Regions from separate parts of the Pseudomonas sp. GCM10022186 genome, predicted to be linked through region 2. Evidence: predicted binding sites of a transcription regulator. Region 2 holds the regulator's gene; the other holds the start of a gene.
What was found. Region 2 encodes sigma-54, which starts transcription at its own class of promoters, with help from an activator protein. Its sites were predicted from a motif close to ANTGGCATNNANNTTGCTNT; they were not measured.
Positions count from the first base shown of each region.

Region 1: a site for sigma-54 is predicted at 3,946-3,965, ahead of glnA (glutamate--ammonia ligase). Genes of this name have one in related genera too.

Region 1 is NZ_JBHSOU010000002.1:105,375-116,366, forward strand. Features, by position in the region: gene typA (translational GTPase TypA) at 312-2,129, opposite strand; gene thiI (tRNA uracil 4-sulfurtransferase ThiI) at 2,247-3,731, opposite strand; gene glnA (glutamate--ammonia ligase) at 4,064-5,467, shown strand; gene ACFPU0_RS01245 (mechanosensitive ion channel family protein) at 5,670-7,865, opposite strand; gene ACFPU0_RS01250 (DUF4124 domain-containing protein) at 8,227-8,784, shown strand; gene ACFPU0_RS01255 (DUF4124 domain-containing protein) at 8,788-9,408, shown strand; gene glnL (nitrogen regulation protein NR(II)) at 9,722-10,807, shown strand; gene ntrC (nitrogen regulation protein NR(I)) at 10,804-10,992, shown strand, end outside.
Region 2 is NZ_JBHSOU010000001.1:18,191-29,182, reverse strand. Features, by position in the region: gene ACFPU0_RS00160 (BolA family protein) at 1-27, opposite strand, end outside; gene ACFPU0_RS00155 (STAS domain-containing protein) at 137-448, opposite strand; gene ACFPU0_RS00150 (MlaC/ttg2D family ABC transporter substrate-binding protein) at 441-1,088, opposite strand; gene mlaD (outer membrane lipid asymmetry maintenance protein MlaD) at 1,100-1,567, opposite strand; gene mlaE (lipid asymmetry maintenance ABC transporter permease subunit MlaE) at 1,567-2,364, opposite strand; gene ACFPU0_RS00135 (ATP-binding cassette domain-containing protein) at 2,364-3,173, opposite strand; gene ACFPU0_RS00130 (KpsF/GutQ family sugar-phosphate isomerase) at 3,405-4,379, shown strand; gene ACFPU0_RS00125 (KdsC family phosphatase) at 4,379-4,903, shown strand; gene lptC (LPS export ABC transporter periplasmic protein LptC) at 4,912-5,481, shown strand; gene lptA (lipopolysaccharide transport periplasmic protein LptA) at 5,468-6,004, shown strand; gene lptB (LPS export ABC transporter ATP-binding protein) at 6,004-6,729, shown strand; gene ACFPU0_RS00105 (RNA polymerase factor sigma-54) at 6,877-8,373, shown strand; gene hpf (ribosome hibernation-promoting factor, HPF/YfiA family) at 8,458-8,766, shown strand; gene ptsN (PTS IIA-like nitrogen regulatory protein PtsN) at 8,777-9,241, shown strand; gene rapZ (RNase adapter RapZ) at 9,251-10,108, shown strand; gene ACFPU0_RS00085 (HPr family phosphocarrier protein) at 10,125-10,397, shown strand; gene pmbA (metalloprotease PmbA) at 10,468-10,992, opposite strand, start outside.

The DNA of each region.
Region 1 (10,992 bases), on a different contig from region 2:
GCGGTATGCCGGTGCGCTCTGAACAGTCAGATGGAAATGTCCTGATTGGGTGTATGAAGGGTTTCTGGTGAGTTGAAGCCCGCCCTACGGAAAGGCACCTGGCACAGGGCGGACATCTACGAAGTGGATCCCCGCGGTGGTGGACAGAAGAACGCTGTCCACCCTACGCAGCAGGTCGAATGCCCACGCCTGACGCCGAGTGAGCCGCGAGCAAGGGCTGGTGCGCACAGCGCACCCTACGGACGGCGGACCAAGAAAGAAAAAGCCCCGCCGGATCGCTCCGGCGGGGCCTTTTTCACTACGGTGCCGAGTTACACCTTGCTACGCTCGTAGCGCTTGCGGTCGTTCTCGTTCAGCAGCTTCTTGCGCAGGCGGATGGACTTCGGAGTCACTTCCACCAGCTCGTCTTCATCGATGAATTCCAGGGCCTGTTCCAGGGTGAATTTCAGCGCCGGGGTCAGCTGGATGGTCTCGTCCTTGCCGGAAGCGCGCATGTTGTCGAGCTTCTTGGCCTTGGTGGGGTTGATCACCAGGTCGTTGTCGCGGCTGTGGATGCCGGCCAGCTGGCCTTCGTAGACTTCGTCGCCGGGGGACAGGAACAGCTTGCCGCGGTCCTGCAGGGTTTCCAGGGAGTAGGTCAGCGCGGTGCCGGTGGCCATGGAGACCAGCACGCCGTTCTGGCGGTGGGCGACGTCGCCGGCCTTCACCGGACCGTAGTGGTCGAAGGTGGAGGTCAGGATGCCGGTGCCCGAGGTCATGGTCAGGAAGGCGTTGCGGAAGCCGATCAGGCCACGGGCCGGGATCACGTATTCCAGGCGGATACGGCCCTTGCCGTCGGGGATCATGTTGGTCATGTCGCCCTTGCGCAGACCCATCTGCTCCATCACCGGACCCTGGTGTTGTTCCTCGATGTCGATGGTGACGTTCTCGTAGGGCTCCTGCTTGACGCCGTCCTTCTCGATGATCACCACTTCCGGGCGGCCCACGGCCAGCTCGAAGCCTTCGCGGCGCATGGTTTCGATCAGTACGGACAGGTGCAGTTCGCCGCGGCCGGAAACCTTGAATTTCTCGGCCGAATCGCCCGGCTCGACGCGCAGGGCCACGTTGTGCAGCAGTTCCTTCTCCAGGCGGTCCTTGATGTTGCGGCTGGTGACGAACTTGCCTTCACGGCCGGCGAAGGGCGAGTCGTTGACCTGGAAGGTCATGCTCACGGTGGGCTGGTCGACGGTCAGCGGCGGCAGGGCCTCGACGTTCTGGACGTCGCACAGGGTGTCGGAGATGAACAGTTCTTCCATGCCGCTGACGCAGACGATGTCGCCCGCTTCGGCTTCCGGCACTTCCACGCGCTGCAGGCCATGATGACCCATGATCTTCAGGATGCGGCCGTTGCGCTTGTTGCCGTCGGCGTCGATGGAGACCACCTGGGTGTTGGACTTGATGCGGCCGCGAGCGATACGGCCGATGCCGATCACGCCGAGGAAGCTGTTGTAGTCCAGCTGGGAGATCTGCATCTGGAAGGGGCCTTCGGTGTCCACCACCGGGGCCGGCACGTGGTCGATGATGGCCTGGAACAGGGCGTCCATGTTGTCGTCCATCGCCTCGTGGTCCAGACCGGCGATGCCGTTCAGGGCGCTGGCGTAGACGATCGGGAAGTCCAGCTGCTCGTCGGTGGCGCCGAGGTTGTCGAACAGGTCGAAGATCTGGTCGATGACCCAGTCAGGACGGGCGCCCGGACGGTCGATCTTGTTCACCACCACGATCGGACGCAGACCGGCCTTGAAGGCCTTCTGGGTCACGAAGCGGGTCTGCGGCATGGGGCCGTCCTGGGCGTCGACCACCAGCAGCACGGAGTCCACCATGGACATCACGCGCTCAACCTCGCCACCGAAGTCGGCGTGGCCGGGGGTGTCGACGATGTTGATGTTGTAGCCGTTCCACTTGATGGCGGTGTTCTTCGCCAGGATGGTGATGCCGCGCTCTTTTTCCTGGTCGTTGGAGTCCATCACGCGCTCGGATTCCGCTTCTTTGCGGTCGAGGGTGCCGGACAGCTTCAGGAGCTTGTCCACCAGGGTGGTCTTGCCATGGTCGACGTGGGCGATGATGGCGATGTTGCGGAGGTTCTCAATCACAGTGTTGTTGTCCTAGATGAAAGCTGGAGGCTTGAAGCTGAAAGCTGGAAGTAACGGCCGTCCGGTCGGGAGGATGGCTGAGCCAGATGACGTTACGGTTGATCGGGCAGGCTCTTTTCACTTCAAGCTTCCCGCTTCCGGCTTCAAGCTTGCGGGCCTGTAAACCCTGACGTTGGCATGCCCCTCGCTGAGCAGATGGTGGGCATGCAGGCGGCTCATCACGCCCTTGTCGCAATACAGGAGGTACTGGCGGTTGGCGTCCAGTTCCTTGAAGCGGTTGTTGACCGCATAGAAAGGCAGGGCCTGGACTTCGATGCCGGGCAGCTCCAGGGGTTCATCTTCCCGGGCATCCGGGTGGCGGATGTCGAGGACGATCTGCCCCGGCAGGGCTTCGCGCACTTCTTCCACGGCCAGGTCCTGGCCCAGTTCGTCGATCACCCGGTCGATGGGCACCAGGCGCGCGCGTTCCAGGGCGCGCTCGAGGATGGCCATGTCGAACTGCTCTTCCTCGTGTTCGATGCGGCCGATCTTGGCGCGGGTGGTCGGGTTCACCGAGATCACGCCGCAGTATTCGGGCATGTGCTTGGCGAACTCGGCGGTGCCGATCTTCATCGCGGTGTCGATGATGTCCTGCTTGTGGCTGGCGATCAGCGGGCGCAGCACCAGCATGTCGGTGGCCGAGTCGATCACCGAGAGGTTGGGCAGGGTCTGGCTGGACACCTGGGAGATGGCCTCGCCGGTCACCAGGGCGTCCAGGGTCAGCCTGCGCGCCATGCGGGTGGAGGCGCGCAGCATCATGCGCTTGAGCACCACGCCCATCTGGCTGTTGTCCACCTTGCTGAGGATCTCGCCGACCACTTCCTCGAAGGGCACGCTGATGAACAGCACACGCTGGGAACGGCCGAACTTCTCCCACAGGTAGTGGGCCACTTCCATCACGCCCAGTTCGTGTGCACGGCCGCCGAGGTTGAAGAAGCAGAAATGGGTCATCAGGCCGCGGCGCATCATCTGGTAGGCGGCGACCGTGGAGTCGAAGCCGCCGGACATCAGCACCAGGGTCTGTTCCAGGGAACCCAGCGGGTAGCCGCCGATGCCGTCATGCTGGTGGTGGATGACGAACAGGCGCTGGTCGCGCACTTCCATGCGCACCAGGACTTCCGGCTTGTCCAGGGAGATGCCGGCGGCGTTGCACTCCTGGCGCAGGCGGCTGCCGACATGGCGCTCCAGCTCCATGGAGGTGAAGCTGTGCTTGCCGGCGCGCTTGCAGCGCACGGCGAAGATCTTGCCGGGGATCCGGTCGGCGTAGTGCAGCTTGCACTTTTCCAGCACATCGTCGAAATCGCCCAGGGGGTACTCGTGCACTTCGAGGAAGTGGGCGATGCCGGGCGTGCAGGTCAGGCGCTCGATCATCTCGCGCAGCAGCTTCGGCTCGGTCTGCCGGGTCTCGACTTCGAGGTTGTCCCAGACGCCGGTCACCTCGAGCTCCGGATCCAGGTCCTTGAGGACCGCGCGGATGTTCTTCGAGAGCTGGCGGATGAAATGCTTGCGCACCGGCCGGCTCTTGATGGTGATTTCCGGGAAGACTTTGACGATGAGTTTCATGAAAACAGCGCTTGCGACGGCGGCCGAAAAAGAGGGGCGCGGATTATAGCGGAAATTGTTCAAGCTTTGACCAAAATCATTCGGCAAAGCCTAGTGCGCACCAAAACAGGGCGTGCACGGCGCAACCAGCACGAAAACGGTGCGCAAAACTGCTCACAATTGGAGCCAAGGCCCCGCCAGGCGCGAGTTTTGGGCCCTCTGCCCATTCCGGGGCACTGGCACGCAATTTGCTCCCTTGTGAGGCAGGTCGCCCTGGCAGACTATCCCGCCCCGGCGTCACCCCGAATTTTTGGGAGGCAAGGTTCCCTGCCCCCGTCCACCTGGAGGACAACATGTCGAAGTCGCTTCAAATGATTAAAGAACACGACGTGAAGTGGATTGATCTGCGCTTCACCGATACCAAAGGCAAGCAGCAGCACGTGACCATGCCGGCCCGTGACGCCGATGACGATTTCTTCGAACACGGCAAGATGTTCGACGGCTCCTCCATCGAAGGCTGGAAAGGCATCGAAGCCTCCGACATGATCCTGCTGCCGGACGACAGCACCGCCGTCCTGGACCCCTTCACCGAAGAGCCGACCCTGATCCTGGTCTGCGACATCATCGAGCCGAGCACCATGCAAGGCTACGACCGCGACCCGCGCGCCATCGCCAAGCGCGCCGAGGAATACCTGAAGTCCACCGGTATCGGTGACACCGTATTCGTCGGTCCGGAGCCCGAGTTCTTCATCTTCGACGAAGTGAAGTTCAAGTCCGACATCTCCGGCTCCATGTTCAAGATCTTCTCCGAACAGGCTTCCTGGAACACCGACGCCGACATCGAAGGCGGCAACAAGGGCCACCGTCCGGGCGTGAAGGGCGGCTACTTCCCGGTACCGCCGGTCGACCACGACCACGAAATCCGTACCGCCATGTGCAACGCCCTGGAAGAAATGGGCCTGGTGGTCGAAGTTCACCACCACGAAGTGGCTACCGCCGGCCAGAACGAGATCGGTGTGAAGTTCAACACCCTGGTCGCCAAGGCTGACGAAGTCCAGACCCTGAAGTACTGCGTGCACAACGTTGCCGACGCCTACGGCAAGACCGTGACCTTCATGCCGAAGCCCCTGTACGGCGACAACGGCTCGGGCATGCACGTTCACATGTCCATCTCCAAGGATGGCAAGAACACCTTCGCTGGCGAAGGCTATGCCGGCCTGTCCGATACCGCCCTGTACTTCATCGGCGGCATCATCAAGCACGGCAAGGCCCTGAACGGCTTCACCAACCCGGCCACCAACTCCTACAAGCGTCTGGTTCCCGGCTTCGAAGCCCCGGTAATGCTGGCCTACTCCGCCCGCAACCGTTCCGCCTCGATCCGTATCCCGTACGTGAACAGCCCGAAAGCCCGCCGTATCGAAGCGCGCTTCCCGGACCCGGCTGCCAACCCCTACCTGTGCTTCGCCGCCCTGCTGATGGCCGGCCTGGATGGTATCCAGAACAAGATCCATCCTGGCGATGCCGCCGACAAGAACCTGTATGACCTGCCGCCGGAAGAGGCCAAGGAAATCCCGCAGGTTTGCGGCAGCCTGAAAGAGGCGTTGGAAGAGCTGGACAAGGGCCGCGCGTTCCTGACCAAGGGCGGCGTGTTCAGCGACGACTTCATCGATGCCTACATCGAGCTGAAGAGCGAAGAAGAAATCAAGGTGCGCACCTTCGTGCACCCGCTGGAATACGACCTGTACTACAGCGTCTGATCCACGAATACCTATAAATAGCGTCAATATTAAGGCCTCCCTCGGGAGGCCTTTTTTATTGTCGAAACGGAGGACATGGCATCTTCTGTAGGGGCGAATTCATTCGCCAAGGGTTGCGCAGCAGCCCCCTGCGGCCTCCGGGGGCAGACCTGCAGTCCGCTTGGCGAATGAATTCGCCCCTACAAGGGAATGCAACCCTCGGTCAGATCCCCCCATCCGTCGGTACGCCCTGTTCCTCCGGCGGTTCGGACCTGGAAGTGCGCGCCCGGCTCAGTTGCACGTTCAGGCGCGGCATCGCCAGTTCCAGGCCGGCCTGGTCGAGGCGGCGGCGCAGGCGCAGGTTGAACGCACGCTGCACTTCCCACTGCTTGATCGGCGCGGTCTTGAAGCGGAAGCGCAGGATCGCCTGGCCATTGTCGAAGCTCTCCACGCCCTGCATTTCCAGCGGCGACCACAGGCTGCGGTAGACGGCGGGATCGCTGCGCAGCTCCTTGGCTACTGCCTGCACCAGCGCCAGGGCGTCGTCGATGGGCATGCTGGCCGGCACCGGCCAGCGGAACATGGCGTAGCCGAACTGCCGCGAGTAGTTCTTGATGCTCTTGATCTCGCTGAAGGGGATGGTGTGCACCACGCCGTCCAGGTCGCGCAGGCGCACGGTGCGGATGGTCAGGCCCTCCACCGTGCCCAGGTGGCCGCCGACGTCCACGTAGTCGTCGATCGACAGCGAGTCCTCGATGATGATGAACAGCCCGGTGATCAGATCCGCCACCAGGGATTGCGCGCCGAAGCCGATGGCCAGGCCGATCACGCCGGCACCCGCCAGCAGCGGCGTGACGTTCATGCCCATATTGGCCAGGGCGACGATCAGGGCGATCACCGCGATGGTGACGAAGAGCACGTTGCGGATCAGCGGCAGCATGGTCAGGGCGCGGGTGTTGCCGCGATTGCGGCCGCTGACGCCCAGGCTGTGCTGCACCGCCGTATCGGTAAGGATCCATACCAGCCAGGCCGCCAGCAGGGTGGTGCCGAAGCTCACCACCTTGATGCTGATCTGCTCGCCATCGCCCTCGGCATAACGGATCAGCGACATGCCCCAGACCCGCAAACCCACTTCGACGAAGAACAGCATCACGAACAGGTGCACCAGGGTGAAGCCGAAGCTCTGCAGTTGCTCGACATAGGGTGCGCTGCGCCGTGGCCCCTCGCCGATGCGGCCGGAGCGGCGGCGGATCAGGCCGATCACGGTCATCGCCACCACCGCCAGCACCGCCGAAAGCAGGGCGCGGCGCAGGGCCGAGTTGCTGTCGCCGGCGGAGACGAAGGTGGCGAACAGGGAGGTGCCCACCAGCAGCAGCACCGGCACGAACCACAGGGTGCCGACCAGCTGTACCAGGTCGTGCAGGCTGCGGCGCTTGAGGCGCAGCTCCAGCGGCTGGTTGCGGATCAGGTGGGCGATGGGGCGGCGGAAGCGCAATACGAACAGCGCCGTGAACAGGGCCGCGCTGCCGTTGGCCAGGGTGCTCAGGCAGATCGCCGTGTGTTCGCCCAGGCCGGCGATCAGCCTCGGGTCATGGGCCGTCTCGCCCAGGGCGGCCAGGCTGCCGATCAGCCAGAGCGGACGGAAGGCCTGGCGCCGCAGGATATCCAGTGCCCGCTGGCGGTGCGGCCCGCCGAGTAGCGACAGGCAGATCACGCAGAGCGCGGAGAACAGCGTGCCGGATACCAGCACGTAGGCCATCACCATCGCCAGGGTCTTGCTCAGGGAGCTGGGCAGCACCACCGAGAGGTAGAGGGTGATCAGGAAAGCGATCAGCCAGGGCCCCAGCTTGCGCAGGGCGAACAGCACCAGGTCGCCGGTCTTGGGGTTGTGCGGCAATTCCGCCGACAGGCCGAAGCGCTCGCGCATGCGCCGCCCCAGCCAGAGCAGCGCCGAAGCCAGACAGGCCCAGAGCAGGATGACCACGGAGAAGTCGAAGACGATCACCGGCAGCTCGCGCCAGGACGGCATGCGCTCCTCCAGTTCGGCGTGGGCCAACTGGAACTGCCGGCCCCAGAGTCGCAGCGGACTGTTTTCGCCCTGGAAACGCTTCTCCAGCCCGCCGAGGGTATCGCCGATCAGCGCCAGCACGCTGCCGTCCTCCTCCTTGCCCTTCTGGGTAACGTCGCGCATCTGCTTCAGTTTCTTCAGCAGATCGGCGCGCTGCTGGTCGTTCTCCAGGGTCTGGATCACCTGGTTGAGCGACTGCTCGAGCTGGGCGCTGCTGATCTGCTCACCGCCCGAGGAACTCCCCGCCAGCGGATTGGGCAGCGCCGCCCGGCTCTGCGGGGCGCAGAACAGGCCGAGGAGCAGGCAGAGCAGCAGCGGGACAATGAAACGAAGGGTAGGCAAGGACAGCATCGGCACGAGAGGGACATTCCCTGAAAACAAGTCGGACCGCAGCATCATACAAAAGCCGGCGGCCCGAGCCTCCAATCGGCGGCAATCGCCTACAGAGGTTGCGGCATGATCGGGACGCCTTGTCCATGTCGATTCGATCATTCCTGTAGGGTGGATAGCGCTTTTCTATCCACCAGCGGGGCCGTGCAAGACGCCGATGGTGGAAATCCCTGAAGGGATTTCCACCCTACGCCCCGATTGAAATGGAATCTCCCACAAGCGGCGCCATTGTTGCTCAGCCGCACACCCGGATCATCCCGCCCTTGCCAGCCAATCCCGCCAGTGCAAGGCTTAGCGACACTGCATGAACGGAGCTCGCGCCATGCGTCCCCTGCTCGCCGGCCTGCTGCTGGCACTGGCCCTGCCAGCCACCGCACAGATCTACAAGTACACCGACGCCAACGGCAATACGGTGTTCACCAACCAGCCACCGGACGGCACCGCCAGCGAACAGGTGGTGCTGCCGCCGACCAACGCGGTCCAGGCACAGCCGCCTGCGAAACCGCTGGAGCAGCCTGCCCGGGACGAGCAGGACGGCTCCTACCAGGTACTGGAGTTGACCGACCTACCCGATGACGAGGCACTGCGCGCCAACAACGGCACCTTCAGCGTCGGCGTGCGCCTGGAGCCGCGCCTGCGCCCCGGCCACAGCCTGCGCCTGCGCCTCGACGGGCAGCCCTACGGCCAGGCCGCCAACGTGCCGCGCCTGCAGGTGGTGAATGTCGACCGCGGCGAGCACAGCCTCGCGGTGGATGTGCTCGCAGGCACCAAAGTGGTGCAAAGCAGTGCCCCCGTCAGCTTCACCGTCCAGCGGGTCAACACCAGCAGCCCGGCGCTGCGCCCGCCGCCACCCGCTCCAACACCTCGCCCCAGCAACTGACCGATGACCCGATTCCTGCTCCTCGCCCTGCTCTTCCTGGGCCAGCCCGTGCTGGCCGAGGTCTATACCTACATCGACGACGAGGGCAACCGCGTCTTCACCGACCGTCCCAAGCCCGGGAATGCCAAGCGCCTCGAACTGACACCGCCCAACGGGATGGACAAGCCGGCGCCGATCCAGCCGCCGCCGCTCTATGCCGAGCCGATCCCCCGCGAGGAGGGCTACCAGATGCTGCGCATCCTGGTGCCCGAGCCCGACGCCACCATCCGCGACGGCGAAGGCAACCTGATCGTCAGCGCCACGAGCGAGCCGGGCCTGCGCGCCAACCACAGCTATCGCCTGCTGCTGGACGGCCAGCCCGTGGGCGAGCCAGGCCGCAGCCCGGTGTTCCCGCTGCAGAACCTGGACCGCGGCACCCACCAGTTGGCGGTGGAAGTCATCGACGAGCAAGGCCGCGTGGTGGAGCGCACCCCCAGTCAGCCCGTGCACATCATGCGCATATCCCTTTCGCAGAAACGCCAGGCCCGTCCCTGCAAGAAGGACGACTATGGCGTGCGCCCGGAATGCCCGCTGAAGGACAAGCCGAAGGAGGAGGACGATATCCCCCTCCTCCCTTTCATCTGATATCCAGCCCGGCCGCAGGAGCCGAGCAGCGCAGGAAGGGGCGGACGGCGCTCCGCCGGGCTCCGCGATGTCCATCGACATCCGCAGGGGTATCGCTGCGCTCCACCCATCCTGCAAAAGCGAACCCGGCACGCACCATTGCGGTGCATATGCCTGCACCGCTTTCTATACTCTCCCCATTTTGGTTCGTTCCGTGCCGGACGATCTGCTCTGAAAAGCGCCTCGCGCCAGCAGAAACCCTGTTTTCCCGCGTCTTTTCAGGGCTTTGGTTTGCTTCTTGCATTTTCCTGTCATCGCCACGAGCGCCGAAGCCATGACCATAAACGACGCCCTGCACCGACTGCTGCTAGACAACCTGACCACTGCGGTGATCCTGCTCAACGCCGACCTGCGCCTCGAGTACATGAACCCGGCGGCGGAAATGCTCCTGGCCGTCAGCGGCCAGCGCAGCCATGGCCAGTTCATCAGCGAGCTGTTCACCGAATCGCCCGAGGCGCTGGCCTCCCTGCGCCAGGCGGTGGAACAGGCGCACCCCTTCACCAAGCGCGAGGCCATGCTGACCTCGCTCTCCGGCCAGACCCTGACCGTGGACTACGCGGTGACGCCCATCCTCAACCGCGGCGAGACCCTGCTGCTGCTGGAAGTGCATCCGCGCGATCGCCTGCTGCGGATCACCAAGGAAGAGGCGCAGCTGTCCAAGCAGGAGACCACCAAGCTGCTGGTGCGCGGCCTGGCCCACGAGATCAAGAACCCCCTGGGCGGCATCCGTGGCGCCGCCCAACTGCTCTCCCGCGAGCTGCCGGAAGAGCACCTGAAGGACTACACCAACGTCATCATCGAAGAGGCCGACCGTCTGCGGAACCTGGTGGACCGCATGCTCGGCTCGAACAAGCTGCCGTCGCTGGCGATGACCAACATCCACGAAGTGCTGGAGCGCGTCTGCAGCCTGGTGGAGGCGGAAAGCCAGGGCGGCATCAATCTGGTGCGCGACTACGACCCGAGCATCCCGGACCTGTTCATCGACAAGGAGCAGATGATCCAGGCGGTGCTCAACATAGTGCGCAACGCCATGCAGGCCATCTCCGGGCAGAACGAACTGCGCCTCGGCCGCATCACCCTGCGCTCGCGCACCCTGCGCCAGTTCACCATCGGCCATACCCGCCATCGCCTGGTGACCAAGGTGGAGATCATCGACAACGGCCCGGGCATCCCGGCCGAGCTCCAGGAAACCATCTTCTACCCCATGGTCAGCGGTCGTCCGGACGGTACCGGACTGGGATTGGCCATCGCCCAGAACATCATCAGTCAGCACCAGGGCCTGATCGAGTGCGAGAGCCATCCCGGCCACACCGTCTTCTCGATCTTCCTGCCGCTGGAACAAGGAGCTTCCTCGTCATGAGCCGTAGTGAAACCGTCTGGATCGTCGACGACGACCGGTCCATCCGCTGGGTCCTGGAAAAGGCCCTGCAACAGGAAGGCATGACCACCCAGAGCTTCGAGAGCGCCGACAGCCTGCTCAGCCGCCTGGCCAGGCAACAGCCGGACGTGATCATCTCCGACATCCGCATGCCCGGCACCAGCGGC
Region 2 (10,992 bases):
GAGGCTTTTCACTTCTACGGCCTGCATGCTCAACCTCAATCGGCGCCCAACGCGCGCGGGTCGGCCATGATACAAAAAAGCCCCCCGCCTGCGAACCCCGCGCACGCGGGGCCTGACGGAGGGCCGCCGAACCGGCTCAAGCCTCCATGGGCAGCAGCTCGGTCAACCCGGAAACCTCGGATATCTGCCGCATGTCGTCGGGCAGGCCGCGCAGCGTCAGCGCCTTGCCCGCGGCTTCGGCATCCCGCATGAAGGCGAGTAGCAGCGCGAGACCCACGCTGCTGCTCTTTTCCACCGCCGAACAGTCCAGCACCAGGCGACTGGCGCCGTTGCTCGCGCGGATCAGCTGCCTGCCCGTCTCGCGCAGCTGCGGGCCGGTGCTGTGATCCAGCACGCCGGCCAGCCGCAGCTCACCCGGCACGGCCTGCTCGATACGGGCATCACTCATTGCCTTTCGCCTGCTTGGCTTCGTCGGATTCCTTGGCCTTGGCCACCACGTCCGCCCAGCCGTTGATGGTCTTGTCCAGATCGTTGCCGTTGCGCTGCATGGCATCGGCGAACTGGTCGCGGAACAGCTTGCCGATATTGATGCCATTGATGATCACGTTACGCAGCATCCACTGCCCGTTGATGTTCACCATGGTGTAGGACACCGGGTAGATGGCACCGCTGCGACCGGTGACTTCCATGCCTACGCTGGTGCGCTGGGGGTCTTCCTGCTTGGCAGGCAGCACCCGGATGTTCTGGTTGTCGTACTCCAGCAGGGCGTTGCCGTAGAACTGGATCAGGCTGCGCTTGAAGTTCTCCTGGAAACGGCTCATCTGCTCGGGCGTGGCCTTGCGCGAGTACTTCACCGTCATGATGCTGCGCGAAATGCCGTCGGCGTCCACCACCGGGCCGAGGATGCGATTCAGCGAGTCGTAGAAGGCATTCGGGTCGCTGCGGTACTGCTGCTTGTTGGCCTTGAGGTCGGTCAGCAGCTGGTCGGTAGCCTTCTGGATGACTTCGTGCGCGCTCGGTGCGGCGGTGGCCAGCAGAGGCAGAGCCGCCAGCAGCACCAGCAGGCCGTTACGCAGGGCTTTGATCATGTTTCGAATCCTCATTTGCTTTCTTTGTTGACCGTGTTCAGCAGGAACTTGCCGATCAGGTCTTCCAGCACCAGGGCCGACTGGGTGTCGCGGATGGTACCGCCCTCCTTGAGCAGCTCCTCGTCGCCACCGACGCTGATACCGATGTACTTCTCACCCAGCAGGCCCGCCGTGAGGATGGACGCGGTGGAGTCCGCGGGCAGGTTGTCCACGCGCTTCTCGACTTCCATCGTCACGCGACCGGTGTAGCTGTCGCGATCCAGGTCGATGGCGGTGACCTTGCCGATGGTGACACCGGCCATGGTTACCTTTGCTCTGACAGTCAAACCGGCAATATTGTCGAAATGGGCATAAAGCTTGTAGGTATCGTCACTGGCGCCATAGGACAGACCGCTGACCCGCAGGGCCAGAAGCAGCAAGGCCAGCAGACCGGCCAGGAGGAACAGGCCGACACCAATCTCCAAGGTGCGGATTTGCATCAGAAATCTCCAAACATCAAAGCGGTCAGGATGAAGTCCAGCCCCAGCACGGCCAGAGAGGCGTAGACCACGGTTTTAGTCGTTGCGACGCTGATCCCTTCCGAGGTCGGCTCGCAGTCATATCCCTGGAACACGGCGATCCAGGTCACCACGAAGGCGAACACGACGCTCTTGATCACGCCGTTCAGCACATCCTCGGTGAATTCAACGCTGTTCTGCATGTTGGACCAGAAAGAGCCCTCATACACTCCCAGCCAGTCCACGGCCACCATGGCGCCACCCCAGATGCCCACCACGCTGAAGATGATCGCCAGCAGGGGCATCGAGATGAAGCCTGCCCAGAGACGTGGCGCAATGATGTACTTGAGCGGATCGACGCCGATCATCTCCAGGCTGGACAGCTGCTCGGTGGCCTTCATGTTGCCGATCTCGGCGGTCAGCGCGGAGCCCGCGCGGCCGGCGAAGAGCAGGCCGGTCACCACCGGGCCCAGTTCACGCAGCAGCGTCAGGGCGACCATCTGCCCCACGGCCTGCTCGGAACCGTAGTCCACCAGGATGTTGTAGCCCTGCAGGGCCAGCACCATGCCGATGAAGACACCGGATACGACGATGATCGCCAGCGACAGCACGCCGACCGAGTAGAGCTGTTTGACCAGCAGGTGGAAGCCCTGGCCCACACCGGTGCGGCCGAACAGGGCATGCATCAGGAACAGCGTGGAGCGCCCCAGCGCCTCCACCACGTCGAGACCGGAACGCCCGAGCAGGCGGATGCGCTCGAGCAAGGACTTCTTGCGCATCAGCGCCCCCCCAACAGGTCTTTGCGGTAATCAGGCGCCGGGAAATGGAAGGGTACCGGGCCATCCGGAATGCCTTTCATGAACTGGCGGATACGCGGGTTATCGGAATCCATCAGCTCCTGGGGAGTCCCCTGCCCCAGGACCTGGGCATCTCCCACCACATAGAGGTAGTCGGCGATGCTGGCGGTCTCGGCCAGATCGTGGGAGACCACTATGCTGGTGATGCCGAGGGCATCGTTGAGCAGGCGGATCAGCCGCACCAGCACGCCCATGGCGATGGGGTCCTGGCCGACGAACGGTTCGTCGTACATCAGGATCTGCGGGTCCAGGGCGATGGCGCGCGCCAGTGCGACGCGGCGCTTCATACCACCGGAAAGCTCATCGGGCATCAGATCGATGGCACCGCGCAGGCCGACGGCCTGAAGCTTCATCAGGACAATGTCACGAATCATTTCCTCGGGGAGCTTGGTATGCACCCGCAACGGGAAAGCGACGTTCTCGAACACATCCAGGTCGGTGAACAGGGCACCGCTCTGGAACAGCACCCCGAACTCCTTGCGCATGTCGAACAGGTCGGATCGCGACAGCTTCGGCAGGTTCTGGCCATTGACCCAGACTTCGCCGCTGGCGGGCTTGAGCTGGGCGGCGATCAAACGCAGCAATGTGGTCTTGCCGCAGCCCGAAGGCCCCATGATGCCGGTGACCTTGCCGCGCGGGATGCGGATATCGACATCTTGGAAAATGCTGCGCGTACCGCGCTTGAAGGTAACCCCCTTCAATTCCACGGCATAGGCGTTTTCGGCGCTCATCTAGACTCCTTGCGATACAGCCTCCCTGAAAGACGACGCGCCCCGACGCCAGGACACCCCGCCCAGGACGGGCCGAACAAGGGGCGAACTATATCACCGCGCCCCGGCGCCTCCCAAGGCCGCGCCGGCCCATGTTCAGGTTTGCGACAGCTTCCACGGCATTGGCGCGTGAGCTGAATCACCTTTATCGCTATAATCCCTGCCTTTTCCTTCGGCAACTACACGCCTTCCATGAGCCAATCCAGCGATCTGACCAAGTCCGCCAAACGTACTATCCAACTCGAACGCGAGGCGATCGACGCCCTTCTGCAGCGCATCGACGGCGATTTCGTTCGCGCCTGCGAGCTCATCCTGGCCTGTAAAGGGCGCGTCGTGGTGGTTGGCATGGGCAAGTCGGGGCACATCGGCAAGAAGATCGCCGCCACCCTGGCCAGCACCGGCACCCCGTCCTTCTTCGTCCACCCGGCCGAAGCCAGCCACGGCGACATGGGCATGATCACCCCCGACGACGTGGTCCTGGCCCTGTCCAACTCCGGCTCCACCGCCGAAATCGTCACCCTGCTGCCGCTGATCAAACGCCTGGGCATCACCCTGATCAGCCTGACCGGCAACCCGGATTCCGCCCTGGCCAAGGCCGCCGAGGCCAACCTGGACGCCCGCGTGGACCAGGAAGCCTGCCCGCTGAACCTCGCCCCCACCTCCTCCACCACGGCCGCCCTGGTACTGGGCGACGCCCTGGCCATCGCCCTGCTGGAAGCCCGAGGCTTCACCGCGGAGGATTTCGCCTTCTCCCACCCCGGCGGCGCCCTCGGCCGTCGCCTGCTGCTGAAGGTCGAGAACATCATGCACGGCGGTGACAACCTGCCCAACGTCGTCCGCGGTACCCCGCTGCGCGAGGCGCTGCTGGAAATGACCCGCAAGGGCCTGGGCATGACCGCCGTGCTGGAAAGCGACGGCCGCCTTGCCGGCATCTTCACCGACGGCGACCTGCGCCGCACCCTGGACAAGGGCGTCGACGTGCGCCTGGCCAGCATCGACGAGGTCATGACCGCCCACGGCAAGACCGTGCGCCCGGACATGCTCGCCGCCGAAGCCCTGAAGATCATGGACGACCACAAGATCAACGTGCTTGTGGTGGTCGACACGGACGACCGCCCCATCGGCGCCCTGCACATCCACGACATGACCCGCGCCGGAGTGATCTGATGAGCAATGAACTGCTTGCCCGCGCCAAGTCGGTCCGCCTGGCGGTGTTCGACGTCGACGGCGTGCTGACCGATGGCCGCCTCTACTTCCTGCCCGGTGGCGGCGAATTCAAGACCTTCAACACCCTCGACGGCCAGGGCATCAAGATGCTGATGAACGCCGGCGTGCGCACCGCCATCATCAGCGGCCGCCAATCCGAGGTGGTCGAGCGCCGTGCGCAGAACCTCGGCATCCAGCACCTGTTCCAGGGTCGCGAGGACAAGCTGGTGGTACTCGACGGCCTGCTCGCCGAGCTCGGCCTGACCCATGACCAGGTCGCCTACCTGGGCGACGACCTGCCCGACCTGCCGGTGATCCGCCGCGTCGGCCTCGGCATGGCGGTGGCCAGCGCCGACGCCTTCGTGCGCCAGCACGCCCATGGCGTCACCCAGGCCCGCGGTGGCGAAGGCGCGGCCCGCGAATTCTGCGAGCTGATCCTGCGCGCCCAGGGCAGCCTGGAAGCGGCCCAAGCCGCCTATCTCTGAGGCCTGCCATGTCGAAGAACTTCCGCCTGGCGCTGATCCTGACGCCCATCGCCGCGCTGCTCATCGCGCTCGGCTACTGGAACATCCGCCCGGAAAGCTTCATGGACCGAACGCCAGCCCAGGGCAATGAAAACGCCATCGACTTCTACGTCGAGAACGGCAAGAGCACCCAGTTCCAGGCCGACGGCAAGCTGCATTACGAAATGACCGCCACACACCTCGAACATATCAAGGCCACTGATGTCACATTGCTGACCAATCCCGACCTGCTGCTGCATCGCGGCACGGCCTTCCCCTGGCACGTGCAGAGCGAGCGCGGCGAAGTCGGCCCCGAAGGCAAGCAGGTTGAACTGATCGACAAGGTCAGGGTGGCCCGCACCGATGCCAAGGGCCGTCCCACCATCCTGACCACCAGCCGCCTGACCGTGTTCCCCGACGAGGAATATGCGCAGACCCAGCAAGCCGTTAGAATCGAGGCGGCAAATGGGGTGACCACGGCGAATGGAATGAAAGCGTACTTGAATGACAGCAGGATGCTCCTGCAGTCCAACGTAAGAGGCCAGCATGAGGTTCGTTAAAACCCTCCCCCTGTTGCTCAGCCTGGGCGCCGCACTCGGAAGTGCCGCCGCCTGGGCACTGCCTTCTGACCGCGATCAGCCGATTCGCGTGCAGGCCGACAGCGCCGAGCTCGATGACAAGCAAGGTGTCGCGGTCTACCGCGGCAATGTGGTGATCACCCAGGGCACCCTGAAGATCACCGGCGACACTGTCACCATCACCCAGGACGCCAACGGCGACGTCGAAGTCTTCACCTCGGTGGGCAAGCCTGCCTACTACGAACAGAAGCCGGCGGTGGACAAGGAAATCGTCAAGGCCTATGGCCTGACCATCCAGTACTTCGCCGCCAACGAGCGCATCATCCTGCTCGACCAGGCCAAGGTGGTCCAGGAAGGCAACACCTTCGAAGGCGAGAAGATCGTCTACGACACCCAGCGCCAGATCGTCAATGCGGGCCGCGCCACCGGCGCCAATGTCAGCACTCCGCGACCGCGGATCGACATGGTGATCCAGCCGAAGAAGAAAGAGCAGAAAGCACAGTAATGGCGACCCTCAAAGCCCAGCACCTGGCCAAGAGCTACAAGAGCCGCCAGGTGGTCCGCGACGTCAGCCTGTCCATCGACAGCGGTCAGATCGTCGGCCTCCTCGGCCCCAACGGCGCGGGCAAGACCACCTGCTTCTACATGATCGTCGGCCTGGTGAGGGCCGACCAGGGCCGCGTCCTGATCGACCAGCAGGACGTCACCCACCAGCCCATGCACGGCCGCGCCCGTGCCGGCATCGGCTACCTGCCGCAGGAAGCCTCGATCTTCCGCAAGCTCAGCGTCGCGGACAACATCATGGCGATCCTCGAGACCCGCAAGGACCTCGACCGCGCCGGACGCCGCAAGGAGCTGGAAAGCCTGCTGCAGGAATTCCACATCAGCCACATCCGCGACAGCCTCGGCATGAGCCTGTCGGGCGGCGAGCGCCGCCGCGTGGAAATCGCCCGCGCGCTGGCCACCTCCCCCAAGTTCATCCTGCTGGACGAACCCTTCGCCGGCGTGGACCCGATCTCCGTGGGCGACATCAAGCAGATCATCCACCACCTCAAGGCGAAGGGCATCGGCGTGCTGATCACCGACCACAACGTCCGCGAGACCCTGGATATCTGCGAGACCGCCTACATTGTCAGTGAAGGCCAACTGATCGCCGAAGGCGATGCCGAGGCCATCCTGGCCAACCAGCTGGTGAAGGACGTCTACCTGGGCCACGAGTTCCGCCTGTAACCGCAGGCGAATTCGTCTGCCGGACGACTTGCGGTAACTAGGAAAATCCTTCAAGGTCAGGCATATAATTTGCTTCTGGTGGCGCTCAACGCGCCCTGTAGTGGATGGCGCGCGAGCGCCGGCGAATAAGGTGCTAAGCCCCCTGCCATGAAACCATCGCTAGTCCTCAAGATGGGCCAGCAGCTGACGATGACCCCGCAGCTGCAACAGGCCATCCGCCTACTCCAACTCTCCACCCTGGACCTGCAGCAGGAGATCCAGGAGGCGCTGGAATCCAATCCCATGCTCGAACGGCAGGAGGATGGAGACGACTTCGACACCTCCGACCCCATGGCCGAAGGCGACCAGCTGCCCAACCCCGGCAGCCAGGAAGTGAACTTCCAGGAGTCCAGCGTCGCGACCAATGCCGAAGCCCTCGAAGATGGCGAATGGCATGAACGCATTCCCAGCGAGCTGCCCGTCGACACCGCCTGGGAAGACGTCTACCAGACCAGCGCCAGCAGCCTGCCGAGCAACGATGACGACGAGTGGGACTTCACCTCGCGCACGTCGGTGGGTGAAAGCCTGCAGAGCCACCTGCTCTGGCAGCTCAACCTGGCGCCCATGTCCGATACCGATCGGATGATCGCGGTCACCCTGATCGACTGCATCAACAACGACGGCTACCTCGAGGAATCCCTCGCCGAGATCGCCGAATCCTTCGACGCCGAGCTCGGCATCGAGCTGGATGAAGTCGAAGTGGTGCTGCATCGCATCCAGCAATTCGAGCCCGCCGGCGTCGGCGCCCGCGACCTGCGCGAATGCCTCGTCCTGCAACTGCGCCAGTTGCCGTCGAACACCCCCTGGCTCGGCGAGGCCCAGCGCCTGGCCGGCGACTACCTCGACCTGCTCGGCAGCCGCGACTACAGCCAGCTGATGCGACGCATGAAGGTCAAGGAAGACGAGCTGCGCCAGATCATCGAACTGATCCAGGCCCTCAACCCGCGCCCCGGCTCGCAGATCGAAGCCAGCGAACCCGAGTACGTGGTACCGGACGTCATAGTGCGCAAGCACAACGAACGCTGGCTGGTGGAGCTGAACCAGGAGGCCGTGCCGCGCCTGCGGGTCAATCCGCACTATGCCGGGTTCGTCCGTCGCGCCGACTCCAGCGCCGACAACACCTTCATGCGCAACCAGCTCCAGGAAGCGCGCTGGTTCATCAAGAGCCTGCAGAGCCGCAATGAAACCCTGATGAAAGTCGCCACCCAGATCGTCGAGCACCAGCGCGGCTTTCTCGAGTATGGCGAAGAGGCGATGAAGCCCCTGGTGCTGCACGACATCGCCGAAGCAGTGGGCATGCACGAGTCCACCATCTCGCGCGTGACCACCCAGAAATACATGCACACTCCACGCGGCATCTACGAGCTGAAGTACTTCTTCTCCAGCCATGTCAGCACCTCGGAAGGCGGCGAATGCTCGTCTACCGCGATCCGCGCCATCATCAAGAAACTGGTCGCAGCGGAAAATCCGAAAAAGCCGTTGAGTGACAGCAAGATCGCTGGTTTACTGGAGGCACAGGGCATTCAAGTGGCCCGTCGCACAGTAGCCAAGTATCGCGAGTCCCTTGGGATAGCGCCTTCCAGCGAACGGAAGCGACTGATGTGACGCGGAAATTGACCCACGCCAAAGTGTTCCGGTGGCAGGCCCGTTAGCCTGTCTCTTCTACACGGGCAATAAGGAGAAAGCGGTATGCAAGTCAACATCAGTGGACATCAACTGGATGTGACCGACGCCCTGCGCAACTACGTTGTCGAGAAGTTCGACCGTCTGGAGCGCCATTTCGACCGAATCACCAACGTGCAGGTGATCATGAACGTCGAGAAACTCAAACAGAAAATCGAAGCCACTTTGCACATCGCCGGCGGCGAAGTCGTTGCCAACGCGGAACATGAAGACATGTACGCGGCAATCGACCTGCTCACCGACAAGCTCGATCGCCAACTGATCAAGCACAAGGAAAAGCAGCTTAACCGCCAGCAGGGTGCTACCGCCCGCTGACCCCTTCCCCATGATTCGACTCGAGCAAATCCTGACCCCCGGCCGTTCCCTGGTGAACGTGCCGGGTGGCAGCAAGAAACGTGTTCTGGAACAGATCGCCAAGCTGGTCGCCCGTGACCTTCCCGACCTCGATAACCAGGATATCTTCGAGAGCCTGGTTTCCCGGGAGAAGCTCGGGTCCACCGGCTTCGGCAATGGCATTGCAATTCCCCACTGTCGTCTCACCGGTTGCACGGCGCCTATCAGCGCCGTGCTCCGCCTCGACGCTCCGATCGATTTCGACGCCATCGATGGCATGCCCGTGGATCTGCTGTTCGTCCTGCTGGTCCCGGAAGCCGCCACCGACGAACACCTTGAACTGCTCCGCCAGATCGCCAGCATGCTCGACCGTAGCGATGTGCGCGAGCGCCTGCGGCAGGCTCCGGACAGCACCAGCCTGTACCAGGTGGTCGTGGACGTTCAGAGCGGACGCTAGGGCCTCGCCATGCGCCTGATCATCGTCAGCGGCCGTTCCGGGTCGGGCAAGAGTACCGCCCTCGACGTTCTCGAGGACCACGGTTTCTACTGCATCGACAACCTGCCCGCCGGCCTGCTGCCCGAACTGGCCGAACGCGCCCTCCTGCACACGGAGCTGCTGGAGCCGAAGGTCGCCGTGTCGATCGACGCGCGCAACTTGCCGAGCCAGCTGCAACGCTTCCCCGAACTGCTGGTAGAGGCGCGCAGTCGCCATATCAAATGTGACGTGCTCTACCTCGACGCCGACCACGACACCCTGCTCAAGCGCTTCTCCGAGACGCGTCGACGCCACCCGCTGACCAATGACAACCGCTCCCTCGCCGAAGCCATCAAGGACGAGGAAGCGCTGCTGGCGCCGATCGCCGATCTCGCCGACCTGAAGATCGACACCACGCACCTCAACCTGTATCAACTGCGCGACAGCATCAAGCTTCGCCTGCTGAACCAGCCTGAGCCCGGCACCGCCTTCCTGGTCGAGTCCTTCGGTTTCAAGCGCGGCATGCCCGTGGATGCCGACCTGGTGTTCGACGTGCGCTGCCTGCCCAATCCCTACTGGAAGCCGGAACTGCGTGACCATTCGGGGCTGGAGCAAGCGGTCGCCGATTACCTGGCCGCGCAACCCGACGTCGAGGAGATGTACCAGGATATCCTCGGCTACCTGAACAAGTGGCTGCCACGCTTTGCCGCGAGCAACCGGGCCTACGTCACCATCGCCATCGGCTGCACAGGTGGTCATCACCGCTCGGTCTATATCGCCGAGCGCCTGGGAGCCGCCCTGAAACCCAGTTTGAAGAACGTCCAGGTTCGCCACCGCGACCTCAGCTAGAAGGATTGGAACCGCGATGCCAGCCTGCGAGATCACCATCATCAACAAGCTTGGCCTGCATGCCCGTGCAGCGGCGAAGTTCGTCGGCGTGGCCGGCCGCTTCCCCTGCCAGATCCGCGTGGGCCGTTCTCCCGAGAGCCTGGTGGACGGCAAGAGCATCATGGCCGTGATGATGCTGGCCGCGGGCAAGGGCACGCCCATTCACCTGCATACCGAGGGCGAGCAGGACGACGACGCCCTCAATGCGCTGATCGAACTGATCAACAACAAGTTCGACGAAGGCGAATGACCTCCCGCCCTCTGCCGGCCACATGAAAAACGCGCCCATCAGGGCGCGTTTTCATTTGGCCGGATGCCACTCAACTCCCGGCGACGGTCATCCGTTCGATCAGCACCGAGCCGGTACGGATGTTGCCGCGCATTTCCAGGTCGCTTCCGATGGCGACGATCTGCCGGAACATGTCCTTGAGATTGCCGGCGATGGTCACTTCCTGCACCGGGAACTGAATCTCGCCGTTCTCCACCCAGTAGCCGGCGGCGCCACGGGAGTAATCACCGGTGACCATGTTCAGCCCCTGCCCCATCAGCTCGGTCACCAGCAGGCCGCGCCCCATGCGCCGCAGCAGTGCCGCCTGGTCTTCCAGTCCGTGGCTGACGAAGAGGTTGTGCACGCCACCGGCGTTGGCCGTGCTGGGCAGGCCCAGCTTGCGGCCGGAGTAGGTGCCGAGGACGTAGGACACCAGTTCGCCCTTCTCCACGAAAGGTTTGGCATAGGTGGCCAGGCCGTCGTTGTCGAAGGCGGCGCTGGCCATGGCGCGGGGAATGTGCGGCCGCTCGTCGATGGTGACCCATTCGGGGAACAGCCGCTGGCCCAGCGCGCCTTC